Regions from separate parts of the Pseudomonas sp. LF020 genome, predicted to be linked through region 1. Evidence: riboswitches for the same ligand, from Rfam matches in the RefSeq annotation. Region 1 holds a riboswitch; the other holds the start of a gene.
What was found. Region 1 has a riboswitch for cobalamin ahead of cobW (cobalamin biosynthesis protein CobW). Riboswitches for the same ligand answer to the same signal wherever they lie in the genome.
Positions count from the first base shown of each region.

Region 2: linked by a shared signal. The riboswitch ahead of cobO (cob(I)yrinic acid a,c-diamide adenosyltransferase) and the one ahead of cobW (cobalamin biosynthesis protein CobW) in region 1 are both predicted to bind cobalamin.

Region 1 is NZ_JBRFIX010000002.1:183,735-194,741, forward strand. It holds gene metH (methionine synthase) at 1-624, opposite strand, end outside; gene ACU680_RS04945 (fatty acid cis/trans isomerase) at 780-3,062, shown strand; gene ACU680_RS04950 (acyltransferase family protein) at 3,245-4,270, shown strand; gene nfuA (Fe-S biogenesis protein NfuA) at 4,328-4,912, shown strand; gene cobM (precorrin-4 C(11)-methyltransferase) at 5,100-5,846, opposite strand; gene ACU680_RS04965 (cobalamin biosynthesis protein) at 5,928-6,341, opposite strand; gene ACU680_RS04970 (CbtA family protein) at 6,338-7,039, opposite strand; gene ACU680_RS04975 (CbtB domain-containing protein) at 7,051-7,248, opposite strand; cobalamin riboswitch at 7,371-7,592, opposite strand; cobalamin riboswitch at 8,581-8,793, shown strand; gene cobW (cobalamin biosynthesis protein CobW) at 8,892-9,962, shown strand; gene cobN (cobaltochelatase subunit CobN) at 9,966-11,007, shown strand, end outside.
Region 2 is NZ_JBRFIX010000017.1:11,424-22,430, reverse strand. It holds gene ACU680_RS26305 (DUF2066 domain-containing protein) at 333-1,391, shown strand; gene ACU680_RS26300 (AI-2E family transporter) at 1,426-2,499, shown strand; gene hda (DnaA regulatory inactivator Hda) at 2,719-3,423, shown strand; gene ACU680_RS26290 (C40 family peptidase) at 3,649-4,263, shown strand; gene ACU680_RS26285 (C40 family peptidase) at 4,483-5,019, shown strand; gene ACU680_RS26280 (PQQ-dependent sugar dehydrogenase) at 5,153-6,466, opposite strand; partial or broken gene ACU680_RS26275 (hypothetical protein) at 6,535-7,118, opposite strand; cobalamin riboswitch at 7,282-7,512, shown strand; gene cobO (cob(I)yrinic acid a,c-diamide adenosyltransferase) at 7,594-8,205, shown strand; gene ACU680_RS26265 (cobyrinic acid a,c-diamide synthase CobB) at 8,202-9,584, shown strand; gene bluB (5,6-dimethylbenzimidazole synthase) at 9,581-10,231, shown strand; gene cbiB (adenosylcobinamide-phosphate synthase CbiB) at 10,228-11,007, shown strand, end outside.

The DNA.
Region 1 (11,007 bases):
GATGTGCAGCTCTTCGAACACCCCTTGCACGGCGAAGATCGCCGCTTTGGCGTTGAGCGTATCGAAAATGGTTTCGATCAGGATCAGGTCGACGCCGCCCTCGATCAGGCCTTTGGTGGCTTCGGTGTAGTTTTCCACCAATTCGTCGAAGGTGACGTTGCGGTAGCCGGGGTTGTTGACGTCAGGCGACAGCGAGCAGGTGCGGCTGGTCGGGCCGAGCACGCCGGCGACGAAACGCGGCTTGTCCGGGTTCTCGGCGGTCTTGGCGTCGGCGATCTTGCGCGCCAGTCGTGCGCCTTCTACGTTTAATTCGTACGCCAGCTCTTCCATGCCGTAATCGGCCATGGAAATGCGCGTGGCGTTGAAGGTGTTGGTTTCCAGAATGTCGGCGCCGGCATCCAGATAAGCCTTTTCGATGCCGCCGATCACGTCCGGACGGGTGATCACCAGCAGGTCGTTGTTGCCCTTGACGTCACTTGGCCAGTCGGCGAAGCGATTGCCGCGATAATCCTGCTCTTCGAGCTTGTAGCTCTGGATCATCGTGCCCATGCCGCCGTCGAGTATCAGGATGCGCTCTTTGAGGGCTTGCTTGAGAGCTTGAAGGCGGACGCTGCGATCGGACATTGGGACTACTCGAAAAGACCATGACGAAGGGCCGGGATCATAACAAACCTGTGCGCTTTTGGAGCATGCAGGCTATTTGCATGAATATCGCTCATGTTGGTACGAGCGTCATACTGTAGAATCGCGGCGTTTTTTTCAGGATCGGGATCAAGGGCATGTCGTACCGCGTCATCAGCATTTTCTTGCTGTTCTTAAGCTGGGGCGCCGTTGCGCAAGAGCCTGCGATCTCTTATACCCGAGATATTCAGCCGATCTTCACCGAGAAATGCGTGGCCTGCCATGCCTGCTACGACTCTGCCTGCCAGCTCAATCTGGGCAGCGGCGAAGGCGCAGGGCGGGGCGCGAGCAAGATGCCGGTCTACGATGGTGAGCGCACGCAAGCGGCGCCGACCACGCGGCTGTTCTACGACGCCTTCGGCAAACGCGCCTGGCAGCAGAAAGGCTTTTATTCGGTACTCGATGCCCAGGGCAGCCAGGCCGCGTTGATGGCGCGGATGCTGGAGCTGGGACACAAAACCCCGCTGACCCCGAATGCCAAGCTGCCGGAAGACATCGTCCTCGGCCTGCAACGGGAAAACATGTGCGCGATGCCCGCCGAGTTTGACGGCTACGCCGGCGCCCACCCGAAAGAAGGCATGCCGCTGGCGGTGACTGGCCTCACCGATCAGCAATACCAAACCCTGCAACGCTGGCTGGCGTCCGGTGCACCAATCGACGAGCAAGGCCTGGCGCCGAGCGCCAAAGAAGCGCTGCAAATCGTCCAGTGGGAAAATCTGCTCAACACTCCGGGGGCGCGGCAGAGCCTGGTCGGGCGCTGGTTGTTCGAGCACTGGTTCCTGGCACATATCTACTTCAAGGACGGCGAGCCGGGGCACTACTTCCAGTGGGTGCGTTCGCGCACACCGACAGGGCAGCCAATTGACCTGATCGCCACCCGTCGCCCGAATGACGACCCGGGCACCCAGGTTTACTACCGCTTGTGGCCGGTGCAAGGGGTGATCGTGCACAAGACCCACATCACCTATCCGCTGAGCGCGGCGAAGATGGCGCGGGTCAAGAGTCTGTTCTACAGCGGCAACTGGCAGGTCAATGCGTTGCCGGGTTACGGGCCGCAGAGCCGGGCCAACCCGTTCGCCACCTTCGAGGCGATTCCGGCGCAGGCGCGTTATCAGTTCATGCTCGATAACGCCGAATACTTCGTGCGCACCTTCATTCGCGGGCCGGTGTGCCGTGGGCAGATTGCGACGGACGTGATTCGCGACAACTTCTGGGCGCTGTTCCAGGCCCCGGAACATGACCTGTACATCACCGATCCGAACTATCGCGGCCAGGCCACGCCGTTGCTGGCGATGCCGGGGCAGAACGATGACGTCGGCAGTGTCCTAAGCCTGTGGCACAACTATCGCAACAAGCGCAATGAATACGAGGCCCTGCGCCGCGACAGCTACGCCGACCAACCGCCGCCGAGCTGGTCGACCCTGTGGGCCGGGAACGACAACGCGCTGCTGAGCATTTTCCGCCACTTCGACAGTGCATCGGTGACCAAAGGCCTGATCGGCGAAGTGCCACAGACCATGTGGCTGTTCGACTATCCGCTGCTGGAGCGCACCTATTACCAGTTGGCGGTCAACTTCGATGTGTTCGGCAACGTCTCCCATCAGGCGCAGACCCGCCTGTATTTCGACCTGATCCGCAACGGCGCCGAGCAGAACTTCCTGCGCCTGATGCCGGCCGACTCCCGCGAGGACTACCTCGACGATTGGTATCAGAGCAGCGGCCAGTTCAAGATGTGGCTCGACTACGAAGCCATCGACGACGACAAGCCGACCGCGCTGAAACTCGATGAGAAAGACCCGAAATACGACTTCGCCATGCAGTTGCTGGCGCGTTACGGCGACCTCAATGCGCGGCCCGACCCGATCAATCGTTGTGACGGCGCCTACTGCTCGCGGCCGAATATCGACCCGGCGCTGCAGAACGCCGAGCAGGCACTCAGTCGCCTGACGTCGCGCCCGGCGGCCGGTCTGAAGGTTATCGATCAACTGCCGGAAGCGACCATGCTGCGCATCGAAACCCGCAGCGGCAAACGCGAGGTCTACAGCCTGCTTCGCAACCGCGCGCACAGCAACGTGGCGTTTCTGCTGGGCGAATCGTTGCGTTATCAACCGGGGCTGGACACCTTGACTATCTATCCGGGCGTACTGAGCAGCTATCCGAACTTCATCTTCAACATTCCGGCCGAGCAAGTGCCGGAGTTTGTCGATGCCATGGAGAATGCCAAGGATGCCAACCGTTTCGAGAAAATCGTCGAACGTTGGGGCATCCGTCGCAGTCATCCGCAATTCTGGTTCTATTTCCACGACCTGAGCCAATACCTCCATGAAACCGATCCGGTGGAAGAGGGCGTGCTGGACATGAACCGCTACGAGAATCTTTGATCGTTGAGATCGACCTGCTGTCACAATTCCAAGCAACACCGCAAAACCCCTGTAGGAGCTGTCGAGTGCAACGAGGCTGCGATCTTTTGATTCTTTAACAACAAAGATCAAAAGATCGCAGCGTGCCGCAGCTCCTACAGGGGGGGCGGTGGGGATTCAGGAATCGTGGGCGGGAGCCGATCATGTTGATTTCAGTGCAGGCCCTGCGGGCGCTTGCCGCGTGGACGGTGGTCTGTCACCACTTCATGCAGATTTTTTTCGACTTCAAGGCGAGCGGCCCGGTCGGGCAGTTCTTCATCGACAAAGGCGCAGTCGGCGTCGATGTCTTTTTCGTCATCAGCGGTCTGGTGATTTTCCTGTCTACCGAAAGCAAGTCGTTGCCTCCGGCGCGATTTCTGCTGTTTCGGCTGTTTCGCATCGTGCCGGCGTACTGGCTGTACACGCTGCTGATGGCGTTGCTGGTGGTGTTCGCCCGGCCGATGTTGCCGGATCAGACGGTGGATTGGGCGCATTTCATCGCATCGCTGCTATTCATTCCGGCGCAAAACCCCGGCGGCTACGGGATCTACCCGACACTGAATGTCGGCTGGACGCTCAATTACGAAATGCTTTTTTATGTGCTGTTTGCCTGTGCGCTGGTGTTTCGTTGGCAGGTGCGCTTGCTGGTGGTTGGCGCGTTGCTGTTTTCGGTGTGTCGGGCGTTCGGCTGGCTCAACGAGTTTTACCGTTCGGACATCGTCTACGAATTTTTGCTGGGGATCGGCATTGGCGTGCTCTATCGCCGGGGCTGGATCGGTGCGGGTCTGTGGCTGCCACTGTTGGCGATGGGCGCCGCGTTGTTGGCGATCTATCACCTGACGCCGGCGCCAAGGCTGTTGAACTGGGGCGTGCCGAGCGCGGTGCTGGTGATGGCCTGCATATCACTTGAGCGCTACGTCGAGCGTAATCGGCTGATGAAGTTGCTCGGTGATTGTTCTTATTCGGTGTACCTGATGCACGTGCTGGTGCTGTCTGCCGGTGGTTTTATTGCCCGGCGCTATGGAATCAATCCGTATCTGATGTTCGCTGTTTGCGCCCTGGCTATCGCAGTGGGTTCGTGGCTAAGCTACGAATGGGTGGAAAAACGCAGTTATCAGTGGCTTAAAGCGCGGATCGACGGCGAATCGGTTCGCGAGCCTGTCGAGAATCTTTCCCGACAAAAATACTAGGACTTTGTCCGGCGCAATGATTGGCGTAAACTGCGCCCAAGCCTGCGAGGAGTTTCCATGACCGCTATTACCATTACCGACGCCGCCCACGATTACCTGGCCGATCTGCTCTCCAAGCAGAACACCCCGGGCATCGGCATCCGCGTCTTCATCACCCAGCCTGGCACCCAGTACGCCGAAACCTGCATTGCCTACTGCAAGCCGGGCGAAGAAAAACCTGAAGATACCGCGCTAGGGCTGAAAAGCTTCACCGCCTACATCGACTCGTTCAGCGAAGCGTTCCTCGACGATGCCGTCGTCGACTACGCCACCGACCGCATGGGCGGCCAGCTGACCATCAAGGCGCCAAACGCCAAAGTACCGATGGTCAACGCCGACAGCCCGGTCAACGAGCGCATCAACTACTACCTGCAAACCGAAATCAACCCGGGGCTGGCCAGCCACGGCGGTCAGGTCAGCCTGATCGATGTGGTTGAGGACGGCATTGCCGTGCTGCAGTTCGGCGGCGGCTGCCAGGGCTGCGGCCAGGCCGACGTGACCCTGAAGGAAGGCATCGAGCGCACCTTGCTCGAGCGCATTCCAGAGCTCAAAGGTGTGCGCGACGTGACTGACCACACGCAGAAAGAAAACGCCTATTACTAAGGTGTTCGCTGCGAACACGAAAAACGGCGCCCCGTGAGCGCCGTTTTTTTATGCCCGTACTTTGTGGTGAGGGGATTTATCCCCGATGAACTGCGCAGCAGTTCCATTTTTTTGGGCTGCTTCGCACCCCATCGGGGATAAATCCCCTCACCACAGGTTTTGAACCCAGCCACAAAAGTCATCTGACTCAGGGTCTGTAAAGGTGCGCATGCCCCGCGCGATACAACGATGACTCGCTAAACACCTCACTGCCCAGCACCCGTCCCACCAGAATCAACGCCGTGCGCCGAAACCCCTTGGCCTCCACCTTCGCGGCAATATCCTCCAGTGTCCCCACCACCCAATCCTGATCCGGCCATGTCGCCCGGTGGATCACCGCAATCGGGCAATCGGCGCCGTAATGCGGCAGCAATTCGGCGATGATCTTCTGCAGATGATTGACCCCCAGATGAATCGCCATGGTCGCGCCATGCTGCGCCAGACTGCTCAACTCCTCACCCGCCGGCATGGCAGTTTTATCGGCGTAGCGGGTCAGAATCACGCTCTGCGAAACGTCCGGCAGTGTCAGCTCGGCGCCGAGCAACGCCGCACACGCTGCGGTCGCGGTGACGCCGGGGATGATTTCGAACGGAATGTTCAGCTCACGCAGATAACGAATCTGCTCGCCAATCGCGCCATACAGACTCGGATCGCCGGAATGCACCCGCGCCACATCCTGGCCGTTGGCATGCGCGGTTTTGATCAGTTCGATGATCTGTTCCAGATGCAATTCGGCGCTGTTGACCACGGTTTCGGCCTGATGCCCCTCCAGCACCGCAGCCGGTACCAGCGAGCCTGCGTAGATGATTACCGGGCAGCTGCGGATCAGCCGCTGGCCTTTGACGGTGATCAATTCCGGGTCGCCGGGGCCGGCGCCGATGAAGTAGACAGTCATGCAGAAATCCTGTGAAAAACGGGGCAGGGCAACGCTTCAGATGAAGATTGCTCATGATCAAACAGGGGGATTATCCGGATTTTACGCAGCGCCGGCCAATGCCAGGGTCGCCTGAGCGTATTTTTGCCGGGAAATCAGCAATTTTGCCGGTGCCTGAATCAACTGCTCGGCAAGGGCCAGGGCGGCACTTTCCGCCACGCCGTAGCAGCCGGTGCGCTCATAGGCGATCTGCGAATGGTGGCTGAGTCGCTGCTGGTAACTGGCCAGTTCGTCGCTGCTGAAATACAACAGTGGTAACGCAAGTTGTGCGGCCAGTTCCTGCAAGCCCGGTTCATCGCGCTTCAAATCGATGCTGGCCAGGGCCTTGACCGCTTCCAGCTCGATGCGATGCGCCTGCAATGCCTGATCGAGTAACGCGCGCAGCGTGCTGGCCGGGCAGCCGCGCTGGCAGCCCAGGCCGACCACGAAGGTCGGCGCTGCGCGGTCATCGGTCATGCGTGGTATTGACCATCGCTTTTGCGGCGGAACAACCAGGCGCTGATCAGGCCCAGGGCCAGCCAGAACGCCACGTTGGTCAACTGCGAAGCGATTTTGAACTGGGCTTCCAGCGCTTCCGGAGCGAGCATCGAATGCACTTCCGGTTGTGGTGCGCCGATCACGTGCGGCATAGCCAGAATCGCCACGCCCAGCAGCTTCATCAACCAATGACGGCTGAACACGATCAGGGCCAGACCAACAGCGGTGGATGCGGCGGTGCCGATCCACCACATCTGCCGCGACGCCAGATCGGCTGCGGCTGTGCCCGGCAGTTCAGGCGGCAGGCCCAAGGTCGGCGCGAGCACGAAAGTTGCGTAACCGGCCAGACCCCAGAGCAGACCTTGTGAGGTTTTGGTCGGTGCCCGCAGGGTGTACAGGCCGGCGAGCATCAGGGCGAAACCGACCGCCACCACCAGATTGCCACCGGTGGTCGAGACCACGCGTTGCCAGCCGTCTTCCGGTTCCCAGGCTTCGGCGTCGTGAGTGTGCCCGGCCATGGCGCCGTCGGCATGTTGGTGAACGGCCACCGGTTCGGATTTCTCGAAGGTTTCGGCCTGCAGAATCAGTGGCGAGACCCAGAAACTTTGCAGCAAGGTCAGCAACAGGGCGGCCAGCAGCCCGGTGAAACCTGCGGTTTGCGCAATACGCTTGATCATGGCGGCAGGTCTCAGTGGCACGGGAACGCGGCGCTGTGGCGGGTATCGTGGGCGGCGTTGTGCACCGCTTCGATGTGCGAGAAACCGGCGAAGTAAACCAGGCTGGCGCCGAGGATCGACGCGACAATCGCGGCGGTCAGGCGTTGGCTCAAGGTGGCGGTGCTGGAGATTTTGTCGGTGTTGCTGCCGGTGCTGCTGATGATCGACATGGCGCTTCCCTCTGGAGTGTCAGCGGGTGAATAGAGCGCATGAAAACCCCTGCGGGTCAGGCACGCAGAGGTTCGAACAGCGCCCGCCCACCGCGGGTTTGTTATGTTCAGCGACGCAGCATGCGTGCTGTGTGTTGCGGGCCGGTCTCCGGGCTCACGAGGGGTTGGCGTCTGGCCGACCTGCAAGCATCACCTTCCCATGCCGCATTGGCACAGTGGATCTGACGCTTCGCTCGCTTACCGTTGCGGGGGCAGCACCGGACTGACATGGCTTTGAGTAAAGCACATGATTCACCGGTTTCCCGTTTCACCCTGTGAAGGGCACCCGTAACAAGTTGTGTAGGAGAGCATGGGTGGGGATTTGAGTCAATTGAATGGGTATGGGGGTATATCCGTTGCTGCGGTAACGGCTTCCTATGGTTCCGCCCTTACGGCGGGTCACTTTTGGCAAACGCCCCAAAAGTAACCAAAAGGTCTGTGCCCTGACGTTCGGCCCTCGCCTAGGCTCGGGTTCCTTCGCTGCGGGATTCATCCGGGGGGCAGCGCCTACGGTTTGCTTCGCTGCACCTCCTCTCGCTGTGTTTGGCTGCGCCAAACGGTCGCTGCGCTCCCACCCCCGGATAAACCCCTCCACTCAGCCTGCCGACGGGCCTTGAGATCAAAAGCTTTACTCGAGCTAACGCTCATCGTGTTGAGTGGGGCGGCTTTGCCGCATGGGTTGTGCGTTTTCTAAACTGTAGGAGCCAGCCTGCTGGCGATGGCGGCCTGACAGCCGACCAATCTCTATCTGAATACACCCAATCCCCTGTAGGAGCTGCCGAAGGCTGCGATCTTTTGATTTGCTTTGGCTTTGGCTTTGGCTTTGGCTTTGGCTTTGGCTTTGGCTTTGGCTTTGGCTTTGGCTCTTGATGTGGCTTTTGATCTTCAGCCCCTTCGGCAGGCCGAGCGTAGGTGTCCATCAGGGGGGAAGGCGCGCAGCGCCATGCGGCGAAGCCGCATACATCGAGAGGAGGTGCAGCGAAGCAAACCGGAGGCGATGCCCCCGGATGGACACCGTAGCGAGGGAACACTGAGCCTCAGCGAAGTGCCGTACGCCGGGGGAAGCCTTTTTGGTTACTTTTTCGGCGTTTGGAAAAAGTGACCCGCCGTAAGGGCGGAACCGTAATCAGCAACCCCCGCAGCAACGGATATGCCCCCAATCCAAAACAACCAAACCCCGTAACCCGGTGACTGGCAAAAGTGACCCGCCGTAAGGGCGGAACTCTAGGGAGGCCGTTACCGCAGCAACGGATATGCCCCCAATCCAACCATTGACCGGTCACCACCCGATGCGTAGCCTTGCACCTTCGAGGTTCTTCGGCCCACGCCGAAGCTAAGAAGGGAACGCGGTCAAAGCCGCGGCTGCCCCCGCAACTGTGAACGGTGAAGTTCGTTGCCACGCCACTGCCAGCTCAATCCACAGAGCCCGCGGGAAGGCGCAGCGAATGCCGGGCCCCGCGCCTGAACACCGTCAGCCAGGAGACCTGCCTCGTCACAGATTTCTCACTACAACCGGGCGGGGTGATCCGGTGGCGAATTCTTCCGCGCGCACGCTCGCAGCGGATCTCGTCCCGTATGCCCGCCACCTTGCCAAAGGGCATCCGATGAAAACACTGGCCAAACTCCCCGTCACCATCGTCACCGGTTTTCTCGGCTCGGGCAAAACCACCTTGCTGCGTCATATGCTCGACAACGCTCAGGGCCGCCGCATCGCGGTGATCGTCAACGAATTCGGCGAGCTGGGTATCGACGGTGAAATCCTCAAGCAATGCACCATCGGTTGCACCGAAGAAGAAGCCACCGGTCGCGTCTACGAACTGGCCAACGGCTGCCTGTGCTGCACGGTTCAGGAAGAGTTCTTCCCGGTGATGCGCGAACTGGTCGCCCGTCGCGGTGACCTCGATCACATACTGATCGAGACGTCCGGTCTGGCCCTGCCAAAACCGCTGGTACAAGCCTTCCAGTGGCCGGAAATCCGCAGCGCCTGCACGGTTGACGCGGTGATCACCGTGGTCGACAGCCCGGCCGTGGCCGCCGGCACCTTCGCCGCGTTCCCGGATCAGGTCGACGCCCAGCGCAAACTTGACCCGAACCTGGATCACGAATCGCCGCTGCACGAACTGTTCGCCGACCAACTGGCCAGCGCCGATCTGGTGATCCTCAACAAGGCCGACCAGACCAGCCCTGAAGACCTCGCTCGCGTACGTCTGGAAGTCGCTGAAGAACTGCCGCCAGCGGTAAAAATCATCGAAGCCAGCAACGGTCGCCTGCCACTGGACGTGCTGATCGGTCTCGGTGCCGGTTCCGAAGAACACATCGACAGCCGCCACAGTCATCACGATCACCACCACGACGGTGATGACGATCACGATGACCATGATCACGACGCCTTCGACTCGATCTCCATTGAACTGCCGCAAGCCGATGAAAGCCTGCTGCTCGACGCGCTGACGCAACTGGTGGTCCAGCACGGCATTCTGCGCGTGAAGGGCTTCGCGGCGATTCCGAACAAGCCGATGCGTCTGTTGATCCAAGGCGTGGGCACGCGTTTCGACAAGCATTTCGACCGCCAGTGGGGCGCTGACGAAGCGCGCGTCACCCGTCTGGTGCTGATCGGTCAGGAACTCGACGCCGCGCAACTCGAAGCGCAACTGCGCGCCGCGCTCAGCGTTTAAGCCATGCACCTGCTCAGGACCCAGCCCGGCGGTTTCGTGTCGGATGACAACATTGCCGACCTTGGACAAACCCCCGCCGAACTGGTGATCCTGTGCAGCGGCGATTCCAGCCTGGCGCTGCTCGCCGAAGCTGCGCAGCAGTTGCCCGAGGATTATCCGAGCCTGCGTCTGGCCAACCCCATGCAGGTGCAGAATCATGCCTCGGTCGATCTGTATGTCGATGAGGTACTGCGTCACGCCAAGGTCATTCTGATTTCGCTGCACGGCGGCATCGCTTACTGGCGTTATGGCGTCGAGCGTCTGGTGGAGTTGTCCGAACGCGGCGTGCAGGTGATTCTGGTGCCGGGCGATGACCGTCCCGACCCGGAGCTCAGCGACCTGAGCACTGTGCCCGCCGAAGATCGCGACCGCCTCTGGCAGTTCCTGCGTCAGGGCGGCATGGGCAATGCGCTGGACTTCTTCCATTGCCTGGCCAACCGCTGGTTGGCGCGCGACTACGTCTGGGGCGAGCCGCAAGCGCTGCCGCGTACGGTGATTTACCACCCCCAGAAAAACACCGCCGCACTGTGCGACTGGCAAGCCGAATGGCTGCCCGGTCAACCGGTTGCGGCGGTGTTGTTTTATCGCTCGCATTTGCAAGCGGCGAACACCGCGTTCATTGACGTGTTTTGCCAGCGCTTGCAGGCAGCGGGGCTCAATCCGTTGCCGATCGCCGTCGCCAGCCTGAAAGAACCCGGCTGTCTGAGTGTGGTCGAGGACTGGCTGGATGAGGTCGAGGCGGCGGTGATTCTCAACACCACCGGCTTCGCGCAATCCAGCCCGGAAGCGCCGCATCTGCGGCCGTTCCGGCGCAATATTCCGGTGATTCAAGCGATCTGCGCCCAGGACAACGAACCCGGTTGGCGCGACAGCGAGCAGGGTCTGGGGCCACGGGATCTGGCGATGCACATCGCCTTGCCGGAACTCGACGGGCGCATCATCAGCCGGCCGATCAGCTTCAAGGATCTGGCCTGGCGCAGTGAGCGCAGCCAGTCCGACGTGGTCT
Region 2 (11,007 bases), on a different contig from region 1:
GTTCAGCGGGAACATCGAAATCGAGGGGGCGACGGCCTCACGCGAATTTCGGGGCGCCCGGCTGTTGCCGGTCTGCGAAGGCGCGCGATTTTATCAGGCTTGAGGGGCAGCGGCCATCCTCGCGCCGACGGGCAGGGGCATAATCGACTGAAATTTTTTGCAATTGTGCCGGGTGGCTGCCTGTATAAGGTGTGCCGATTAACCGTCTATCGTTATCACTGTGCAAAAACTTACCGCTAGCGTGTGAATGTTTTGCGATGGCAGATTGTCACAGCCTTGCTTAACCGGTTCACGCGGCCTGTTCCAGCCGCTCCTGTCGACGGGAATTTTCCATGCGTTTTTGTAAATTGTTGGTTGTGGGTTGTTTGTCGTTGGTCAGCCTGGCGAGTCATGCCGAAAACCTCAAAGGTCTCTATCAGGTGCGTCAGCCGGTCAGCAGTCAGGCGCCGGAAGAGCGTGATCGCGCCACGCAGGCGGCGCTCGATACGCTGGTGTTGCGCCTGACCGGTGACCCCAAGGCTCCGCAGAGTCCGGGGCTGGCGGCGATTCGCAAGGATCCGCAGCAGATCATCAGTCAGTTCGGTTTCGATGCCGGGCCGCCGGAGGTGCTCAAGGTCGATTTCGATCCGGCCACCACCGAGCAGGCGCTGCGCCGGGCCGGGCTGTCATTGTGGGGGGCGAGTCGGCCGTCGATTCTGAGCTGGTGGCTGAACGATTCGACTGAAGGTTCGAGCCTAGTCGGCGACGGTCAGGCAGCGGCTGCACCGCTGCGTTCTGCGGCTCAGCATCGCGGCTTGCCACTGCGTTTGCCGCTGGCGGATCTCAGTGAGCAACTGGTGGCCACCGCGCCGGTGCTGGACGGCACCGATCCCGCGCCATTGCGCGGCGCTTCGGAGCGTTACGGCGCGGATGCCTTGTTGGCGGTGCATACGCACGAAGAGGGCGGGCAGTGGCAGGCCAAGTGGCATCTGTGGCTGGGCGATCAGAAAGAAGCCGGCAGCGTGCAGGGCGCCGATCAGGCTACCGTGGCCGATGCGGTGATGCTGGCAGTGGCTGAGCGTCTGGCCCCGCGATTTGTTGCCAAGCCCGGCGCTTCCGGTCAACAGACCCTCGAAGTGCAGGGCATGAATCTTGAGCACTACGCCGCGCTGCTGCGGTTACTCGAACCGTTCGGTGTGCGTCTGCAGAGTGTCGATGGCGATCGCATTGTGTATCGGGTCAACGGCAGTGCCGATCAGTTGCGTTCGCAATTGTCGCTGGCGAAGTTGCAGGAGTTGCCGGCCGAAGCACCGACGCCAGTGGCAGCGCCGCAGCCAGCGGTCGCAGGTGCGGCGCCTGTTGCGGCTCCAGCGCCTGCACCGGTAGCGCCTTCGTTGCGGTTTCGCTGGTAAGTCTTTCCTTATATAGAAGCAGTAGGAGTGGTACATGGCCGATTCGCGGCGTTGGTTCTGGCTCGGTGGGGTAGTCCTGCTTTGCGCGTTTGTCTGGTTGCTGCATCCGATCCTCACGCCGTTTCTGGTGGCGTTGCTGCTGGCTTATCTGTTCGATCCGCTGGTGGATCGCCTTGAACGACTGGGTCTTTCGCGTACTTGGGGCGTGATTGCGGTATTTGCCTTGTTCACCCTGATCGTCACCACGTTGCTGCTGGTGCTGGTGCCGATGCTCGCCAAGCAGTTGGTGCGCTTGTACGAGCTGGCACCGCAGATGCTCGACTGGCTGCAGCACACCGCGCTGCCGTGGGCGCAATCGAAGCTGGGGTTGTCGGACGGTTTCTGGAAGTTCGACAAGGTCAAGGCGGCGATCAGCGAGCACATGGGGCAGACCACCGACATCGTTGGTGTGGTGCTGAGTCAGGCGACCGCCTCCAGCCTTGCGCTGATTGGCTGGCTGGCGAATCTGGTGCTGATCCCGGTGGTGAGTTTTTATCTGCTGCGCGACTGGGACGTGATGATGGCCAAGATCCGCAGCCTGCTGCCGCGTGATCGCGAAGCAACCATCGTCTCTCTGGCCGGTGAGTGCCACGAGGTACTCGGCGCCTTCGTGCGCGGGCAGTTGCTGGTGATGCTGGCGCTGGGGGTGATTTATGCGGCGGGTCTGATGATCGTCGGTCTGGAACTGGGGCTGTTGATCGGCCTGATTGCAGGCTTGGCGGCTATCGTGCCGTACATGGGGTTTGTCATCGGCATTGGCGCGGCGCTGATTGCCGGGCTGTTCCAGTTCGGTGGCGACCTGTACCCGATGATCGGCATCGTCGCGGTGTTCATGGTCGGGCAAGCGCTGGAAGGCATGGTGCTGACGCCTTTGCTGGTGGGCGACCGGATCGGTCTGCATCCGGTGGCGGTGATCTTCGCGATCCTGGCGGGTGGCGAGCTGTTCGGCTTTACCGGTGTGCTACTGGCATTGCCGGTGGCGGCGGTGATCATGGTGCTGGTGCGTCACGTACACGATTTGTACAAGGACTCGGATATCTACAGCGGGGCAGATGAACCCGAGTTGTAATCCGATCACGGGTGGCCCGGCATTGCGCCGGGTTGGCCCGTGTTTTGCGGTGAGTCTGCTCGGCGTTGCGTCAGAGAAACTGTCATAAAACCAGCGTGTTAACGCAAACCTTTGATTTTGCTTGGAGTCTGTCGCATTGTGCGCTCAGCTTCACGGGTATAAACTTCGCAAACTTTACACAGAGGCCACTAACGGTTCCTTGAGAACTGTTCAGTCAGCATGAAACCGATTCAGCTGCCCCTAGGTGTGCGTCTGCGTGACGACGCCACCTTCATCAACTACTACCCAGGCGCCAATGCCGCTGCACTCGGCTATGTCGAGCGCCTATGCGAAGCCGACGCCGGCTGGACCGAAAGCCTGATCTACCTGTGGGGCAAGCATGGGGTAGGGCGTACGCATCTGTTGCAGGCGGCTTGCCTGCGTTTCGAGCAGATGGGCGAACCGGCGGTGTATCTGCCGCTGGCCGAGCTGATGGATCGTGGTATCGAAATCCTCGACAACCTTGAACAGTACGAACTGGTCTGCCTGGATGACTTGCAGGTGATTGCCGGCAAGGCCGACTGGGAAGAGGCGATGTTTCATCTGTTCAACCGCCTGCGTGACAGCGGTCGACGTTTGCTGATTGCCGCTTCAACCTCGCCGCGTGAGCTACCGGTGAAGCTGGCTGACCTCAAATCGCGCCTGACCCTGGCGCTGATCTTCCAGATGCGTCCGCTCTCCGATGAAGACAAATTGCGTGCCCTGCAATTGCGTGCGTCGCGTCGCGGCCTGCACCTGACCGATGAAGTCGGACACTTTATCCTGACCCGCGGCACCCGCAGCATGAGTGCATTGTTCGACCTGCTCGAACAGCTGGATCAGGCCTCGTTGCAGGCGCAGCGCAAGTTGACGATTCCGTTCCTGAAAGAAACCCTCGGCTGGTAGCCAGCCCTTGAAATACGTGGCTTTGACCACGTTTTGACATATTTCAGGCGCCAGAAAATCCGCGTTTCCGCACCCTGTGCAGACCGCGTATCGACTCAAATGGGCTTAAGCGCTTAGATGTAAACGAGAAACCGGGAAGTCACAAAAAGATCGATTGAATTTGCAAATGAGGCTGATAGCGGGCATAGTCTCGGCTTCTTTACAACTTCAGCCACGGTCGTGCCCATGCTAAAGCGCTTCGCACCCCTCGTGCCTCTCGCACTCGTCACCCTGTTGTTCGGTTGCGCTGCTCATTCTCCAGTTCAAGAGCAGCCTCAACAGGTTAAAAATTCTGCCACTGCCCAGTCTTCCGTTATTTACCAGGAAGAGCTGGACACCGAAAAGGAACTCTCGGACTTCAACAAGAAGCCGTACGAGCTCCCGGTTCTGGCCGACAGCATCCTCGAACGCGGCATGTCCCTGATCGGTACCCGTTACCGTTTCGGCGGTACCTCTGAAGCCGGTTTCGACTGCAGCGGTTTCATCGGTTATCTGTTCCGCGAAGAAGCCGGCATGAATCTGCCGCGCTCCACTCGCGAAATGATCAACGTTGATGCGCCTCTGGTCTCGCGCGGCAACCTTGAGCCGGGCGATCTGCTGTTCTTCGCCACCAACGGTCGTCGCGGTCGTGTAAGTCACGCCGGGATCTACCTGGGTGACAACCAGTTCATCCACTCCAGCAGTCGTCGCAGCGGCGGTGTTCGCATCGACAGCCTGGGTGACAGCTACTGGAGCAAGACTTTCATCGAAGCCAAGCGCGCCCTCGCGATGGCACCGACCGTGGTCACCGCTCGCAAGTAATTCCCCCGTTGTCGCCACGTCCGTGGCGACAAAAAACGGCTCCGGCACGGAGTAGACCTAAACTTTACAAGGTGAAGTTAAAGTCTTACTTGAAGTTTGTCGTATAGCCGCTAGAATCCTGTATCTATATTGATGGCAAACCGCCTGCGTGCTCCGCAGGCGGTTTTGTTTCTGTCCATTCGGCAGAGAAAGCCGCAGCCAGATCAGGATGTTCTGCTTATGACGATGTCGGCCCGCCTTGCTTTGATCTTCTTCGCAGCGCTGCTCAGCGCCTGCGCCAGCCGCACGCCGCCGCCTGCGCCCGTGGTACGTGCCCCGGTCGTGTTCGGACCTTCCCAAGCTTTTTCGCCGGCTGCTGAAGACGTGCTGTTTCGCGCGCTGGGCCTGGTTGGCACGCCTTATCGCTGGGGCGGCAACACACCGGACTCCGGGTTCGATTGCAGTGGCCTGATCGGTTTCGTCTACCGCGATGCTGCTGGCATTTCCTTGCCGCGCTCGACGCGCGAGATGATCGTGATGCAGGCGCCGAACGTCGGCAAAGAGGGTTTGCAGACCGGCGATCTGATCTTCTTCGCCACCAACGGCGGTTCACAGGTCAGTCATGCGGGGATTTACGTCGGCGAAGGGCGCTTCGTGCATGCGCCGGCCACCGGCGGCACGGTGAAGCTGGACAGCCTGTCAAAGGCTTACTGGCAGAAGGCGTATCTGAGTGCCAAGCGGGTGCTGCAGCCGGAGCATCTGGCGCGTAACCCGTAATTCAAAGAGCTCACAGTCCAATGTAGGAGTGAGCCTGCTCGCGATAGCGGTTGATCAATCAACACTGATGTTGAATGTGACACCGTCATCGCGAGCAGGCTCACTCCTACAGTTGTTTCAGGTCAGGCAAAAGTTACTTGGCGGACGACACCCGCCACACCTTGTTCCCCACATCATCGGCCACCAGCAAACCACCTTGCTGGTCGATCACCACGCCTACCGGGCGACCCAAGGCGTTTTCGTCCTTGTCGAGGAAACCGGTCAGCACATCCACCGGTGCTCCGTTCGGCTTGCCGGCGGCGAACGGGACGAAAATCACTTTATAGCCACTGTGCGGTTTGCGGTTCCATGAGCCGTGCTGGCCGATGAACGCGCCTTCCTTGAACTGCGCCGGCAGGCTGTTGCCTTCGGCGAAGGTCAAGCCCAATGAAGCGGTATGCGGGCCGACGGCGTAGTCCGGGGCGATAGCCTTGGCCACCAGATCCAGATTCTGCGGCTTCACCCGCACATCCACGTGCTGTCCGTAATAGCTGAATGGCCAGCCGTAGAAGCCGCCGTCCTTGACCGAGGTGATGTAATCCGGCACCAGGTCGCTGCCGATCTCGTCACGCTCGTTGACCGCTGTCCACAACGCGCCACTGGTGGGCTCCCACGCCAGGCCGTTGGGGTTGCGGATGCCCGAGGCGAAGATCCGGTGATTGCCGGTGGCGCGATCGACTTCCCAGATCGCCGCGCGACCTTCTTCTTTATCCAGACCATTCTCGCCAACGTTGCTGTTCGAGCCGACGGTGACGTACAGCTTGCTGCCGTCCTTGCTGGCGATGACGTTTTTCGTCCAGTGATGGTTCAGCGTGCCGCCCGGCAGGTCGGTGACTTTGATCGGCTGGGTCTTGATCTCGGTCGCACCGGGTTCGTAGTGGAAGCGCAGCAGGCGATCGGTGTCGGCGACATACAAATCGTTGCCGACCAGGGTCATGCCGAACGGCGAGTTGAGGTTTTGCAAGAACACGGTGCGGGTCTCGGCCACGCCGTCGTGGTCGGCATCGCGCAACAGGGTGATGCGATTCGGGCTCGGCACGCCAGCGCCGGCCTTGCCCATGACTTTCTTCATCACCCAGCCACGAATGCCGCTGCTGTCGTCAGGCTTGGGTGGCGCGTTGGTTTCCGCCACCAGCACATCACCGTTGGGCAGCACGTAGAGCCAGCGCGGGTGATCGAGGCCTTCGGCGAATGCGGCCACTTGCGTGCCGGCCGCGGCGGTCGGTTTACCACCCGCAGGCCAGCCGATCGCCGGGGCGATGTTCACCGTCGGGATCAGGGTCTTGTTCGGTTCGGGCAGTTTCGGTGACGGGCCGGTGCCGTCGGAGACTTGCAGGCTGGAGGATTCACCACAGGCGGTGAGCCCTCCGGCGAGGGCGATGACGAGAGCGAGCTGGGACTTGCGCATTACTGATCTTCCCTATGAATGCATTGACCTAATCATAGAGAAGCACAGGCATGCGATGGTTCAACCGCTCAACCGCGGGCCTCTTTGAACAGCACGGCGATCCCCGGATGATAATTGCCCGCTTCGCTGCGCAATTTGCGGTAGGCGTAGGGGAAATACCAGGCCACTGCGCAGCAGTGTTCCTTTTGCAGGTCGTCGACCATGTCCTGCAGTTCTTCGGGGCTGGCGCTGTGCTGGACCTTTTGCGGGGCGACGAACAGGCAGCCGAGTTTGAGGTCGCTGGCAAAACTGATGCGTTTGGCCTCGCTGGTGATGTCCAGCAGGGCCTGGGTCAGATTGAGGTTGTTGACCCGCGGCCAGCGCTGGGTCGCCTGAAGGTAAGCGCGGTCCTCAGGCCCGGCAATGAACAGATCGGCGCGGGCATTGCGCTCGCCATCCTCGTTCTGCTTTCGGGTCGAGGTATTACAAAGGGTCACCAGCTCGGCCATCCATGCCGCCGCAGAGAGCAAGCCGAGATTGGCTTTCTCGTCATGCCAGTAAGGTGTGTCGTTGTCGCCGCGAATGGCGTTGTAGCGGTCGATACAGTCAAACCAGCGTTCGAGCATCGGCGCAGGAATTCCAGGCGCGGGTTGCTGATGATCATGCCTTGCATCGTCATCATCCTTATTGTTGTGATGGGCTTTTTCGAGAAAAGCATGGCTCTTTGATATCATTTGTATCAGTGTGGCACAAGAATGGCGCCAGATAATTGATCGACGGCAGTTATTCGCCCGACGGCCCCCTCTTTAATTGACGCTCCACCCCCAACCCTCTAACCTTCGCGGCTTGTTTCAGGTGCTCTGTGACGCGTGTCGACAGAGTGAAACAGGGAAGCCGGTGAGGGTTGTCTTCAGGTGAAGAACGATCACGATCCCGGCGCTGCCCCCGCAACGGTAAATGAGTGAAAACTGCGCCTTGAGCCACTGTGTCGACCGACGCGGGAAGGCGCGCAGTCAGGCGATTCGCCGCTCATGAGCCCGGAGACCGGCCTGATCCATTCAGCGGCATCACGGTGGGCGATGCCAGGCTTTTTGCCGTCTATTCTTGTGCCTGCCCGCCGTTATCCAGCCTCAACGGAGAGCTCCCCCATGACCGATTCCCCCGAGCGCGACGAACGCCATCTGGCGCGTATGCAGCGCAAAAAAGCCCTGATCGACGAGCGCATCGCCAATTCGCCTGACGAGTGCGGCCTGGTGCTGGTGCTGACCGGCAATGGCAAAGGCAAAAGCAGCTCGGCGTTCGGCATGCTCGCCCGCGCCATGGGCCACGGCATGCAGTGCGGCGTGGTGCAGTTCATCAAGGGCCGCAACAGCACTGGCGAAGAACTGTTCTTCCGCCGCTTCCCCGAGCAAGTGCGTTTTCACGTGATGGGCGAGGGTTTCACCTGGGAAACCCAGGATCGCCAACGTGATATCGCCGCCGCCGAAGCCGCGTGGGAAGTGTCCCGCGAGCTGCTGCGTGATCCGTCGATCGGCCTGGTGGTGCTGGACGAATTGAACATCGCCCTCAAGCACGGTTACCTCGATCTGGATCGAGTGCTCAGCGACCTGCAGGCGCGTCCGCCGATGCAACACGTAATCGTCACCGGTCGCGCGGCCAAGCCGGAAATGATCGAGATGGGCGATACCGTCACCGAAATGGGCATGCTCAAACACGCCTTCCAGGCTGGCATCAAAGCGCAGAAAGGCGTCGAACTTTGAATCAACCACGTCACTGCCCGGCGGTACTGATCGCCGCGCCGGCTTCCGGTCAGGGCAAGACCACCGTCACCGCCGCGCTCGCTCGCTTGCATCGCAATCAGGGGCGCAGGGTGTGCGTGTTCAAGTGCGGCCCGGACTTCCTCGACCCGATGATTCTCGAGCGCGCCAGCGGTGCGCCGGTGTATCAACTGGACATGTGGATGGTCGGCGAGCAGGAAAGCCGCCGTCTGTTATGGGAAGCCGCCGCCGAAGCCGATTTGATCCTGATCGAAGGCGTGATGGGCCTGTTCGACGGCACGCCGTCCAGCGCTGATCTGGCGCGGCATTTCGGTGTGCCGGTGCTCGGCGTGATCGACGGCACCGCCATGGCCCAGACCTTTGGCGCCCTGGCTTTGGGGCTGGCGCGTTATCAGCCGAACCTGCCGTTTGCCGGCGTGCTGGCCAACCGCGTCGGCACCTTGCGTCATGCGCAATTGCTCGAAGGCAGCCTCACCGAAGGCTTGCGCTGGTACGGCGCGCTGTCCCGGGAAACCGGGATTGAGTTGCCAAGCAGGCACCTCGGCCTGGTTCAGGCCAGCGAACTGAATGACCTCGACCTGCGTCTCGACGCCGCCGCCGAAGCCTTGGCCAGCAGTTGCGAGGTAGCGCTGCCACCGGCCGTGGCATTCGCCGCGCCTGAAGTGATCCCTGCCGAGCCGTTGCTCGACGGCGTGCGCATCGCCGTCGCTCGCGACGAAGCCTTTGCCTTCACCTACGGCGCCAGCCTCGACCTGCTGCGGGCGATGGGCGCCGAGTTGAGTTTCTTCTCGCCGATCCGCGACACCCGATTGCCCGAGGCCGACAGCCTGTATCTGCCCGGTGGTTATCCGGAATTGCACCACGTCGCGTTATCGCAAAACACCGCAATGCTCGATGCGATTCGTGCGCACCACACCGCCGGCAAACCATTGCTCGCCGAGTGCGGCGGCATGCTCTATCTGCTCGACGCGTTGACCGATGTCGACGGCACCCGCGCCGAGCTGGTCGGCCTGCTGCGCGGTGAGGCGGTGATGCAAAAACGTCTGGCGGCACTGGCACTGCAAGCGGTGGATCTGCCGGAAGGTTCGTTGCGCGGTCACACCTATCATCATTCCCTGACCAGCACCGAACTGACGCCGATTGCCCGGGGCATCAGCCCGAATGGCGGGCGCGGGGCGGAGGCGGTTTATCGGGAAGGGCGGATGACGGCGTCGTACGTGCATTTTTACTTTCCGTCGAATCCTACGGCGATTGCTGCATTGTTAGCGCCAGATCTCAAGGCCGCCTTCGCGAGCAAGCTCGCTCCCACATTGGATCACCTAACCCCTGTGGGAGCGAGCTTGCTCGCGAAGAGGCCATGACCGACAACGCCTATTCCGAGGCCGAACGCGCAGCCGTCTACCGAGCCATCGCCGAACGCCGCGACATGCGCCACTTCACCGGTGGTACGGTCGAACCGGAGCTGCTGCGCCGTCTGCTTGAAGCGGCACATCAGGCGCCCAGTGTCGGCCTGATGCAGCCGTGGCGCTTCATCCGCATCAGCGATCGCGCCTTGCGCGGGCAGATCCAGAACCTCGTCGAAGAAGAGCGCATCCGCACCGCCGAGGCCCTCGGCGAGCGCAGTGACGAGTTCATGAAGCTCAAGGTCGAAGGCATCAACGACTGCGCCGAAGTGCTGGTCGCGGCGCTGATGGACGATCGTGAAAAACACATTTTCGGCCGCCGCACGTTGCCGGAAATGGACATGGCCTCGCTGTCCTGTGCGATCCAGAATCTGTGGCTGGCGGCCCGTGCCGAAGGACTGGGCATGGGCTGGGTGTCGCTGTTCGAACCGCAGGCACTGGCCGATCTGCTGCAGCTGCCGGCCGGGGCCAAACCGTTGGCGGTGTTGTGTCTGGGGCCGGTCGAGGCATTCTATCCGGCGCCGATGCTGGTACTCGAAGGGTGGGCGCAGGCGCGGCCGCTCAATGAGTTGCTGTACGAAAATTATTGGGGAGTGAATCAATGAGTGTGGCGTTGTTGAGTGTCGCCGCGGTTGCGCTGGATGCGCTGCTGGGTGAACCGAAACGCTGGCATCCGCTGGTGGCGTTTGGCAATTTTGCCGGGCGCATCGAGCGCCGTTTCAATGCGGGCGGGCGCGGCTGGCGCAGTCACGGGGTCACCGCGTGGGTGATCGCGGTGCTGCCGCTGACGCTGCTCGCCACGGCGTTTTCCTGGGCGCCGTACGTGGGCTGGATCGTCGAGATCCTTGCACTGTATTGCGCCCTCGGCATGCGCAGCCTCGGTGAGCATGTCGCGCCGGTAGCCGCCGCCTTGCGCGCTGACGATCTGCAAGAAGCGCGCAAGCGTGTTGGCTATCTGGTCAGCCGCCAGACCAGCGAACTGGACAGCACCGCCGTGGCGCGCGCGGCCACCGAATCGGTGTTGGAAAACGGCAGTGACGCGGTGTTCGCCGCGCTGTTCTGGTTTGTTGTGGCCGGTGCGCCGGGGGTGGTGCTCTATCGCCTGAGCAACACGCTCGACGCGATGTGGGGCTATCGCAACGAACGCTTCGAGCGCTTCGGCTGGTGCGCGGCAAAAATCGACGACGTGCTCAACTACATTCCGGCGCGGTTGGTGGCGCTGACCTACGCGCTGTTGGGCAACACCCGGCTCGCCTGGAAATGCTGGCGCAGCCAGGGCCCGCAATGGGACAGCCCCAACGCCGGTCCGGTGATGGCGGCGGGTGCCGGTGCGTTGAATGTCGAACTGGGCGGCCCGGCGATTTATCACGGTGAACTGCAT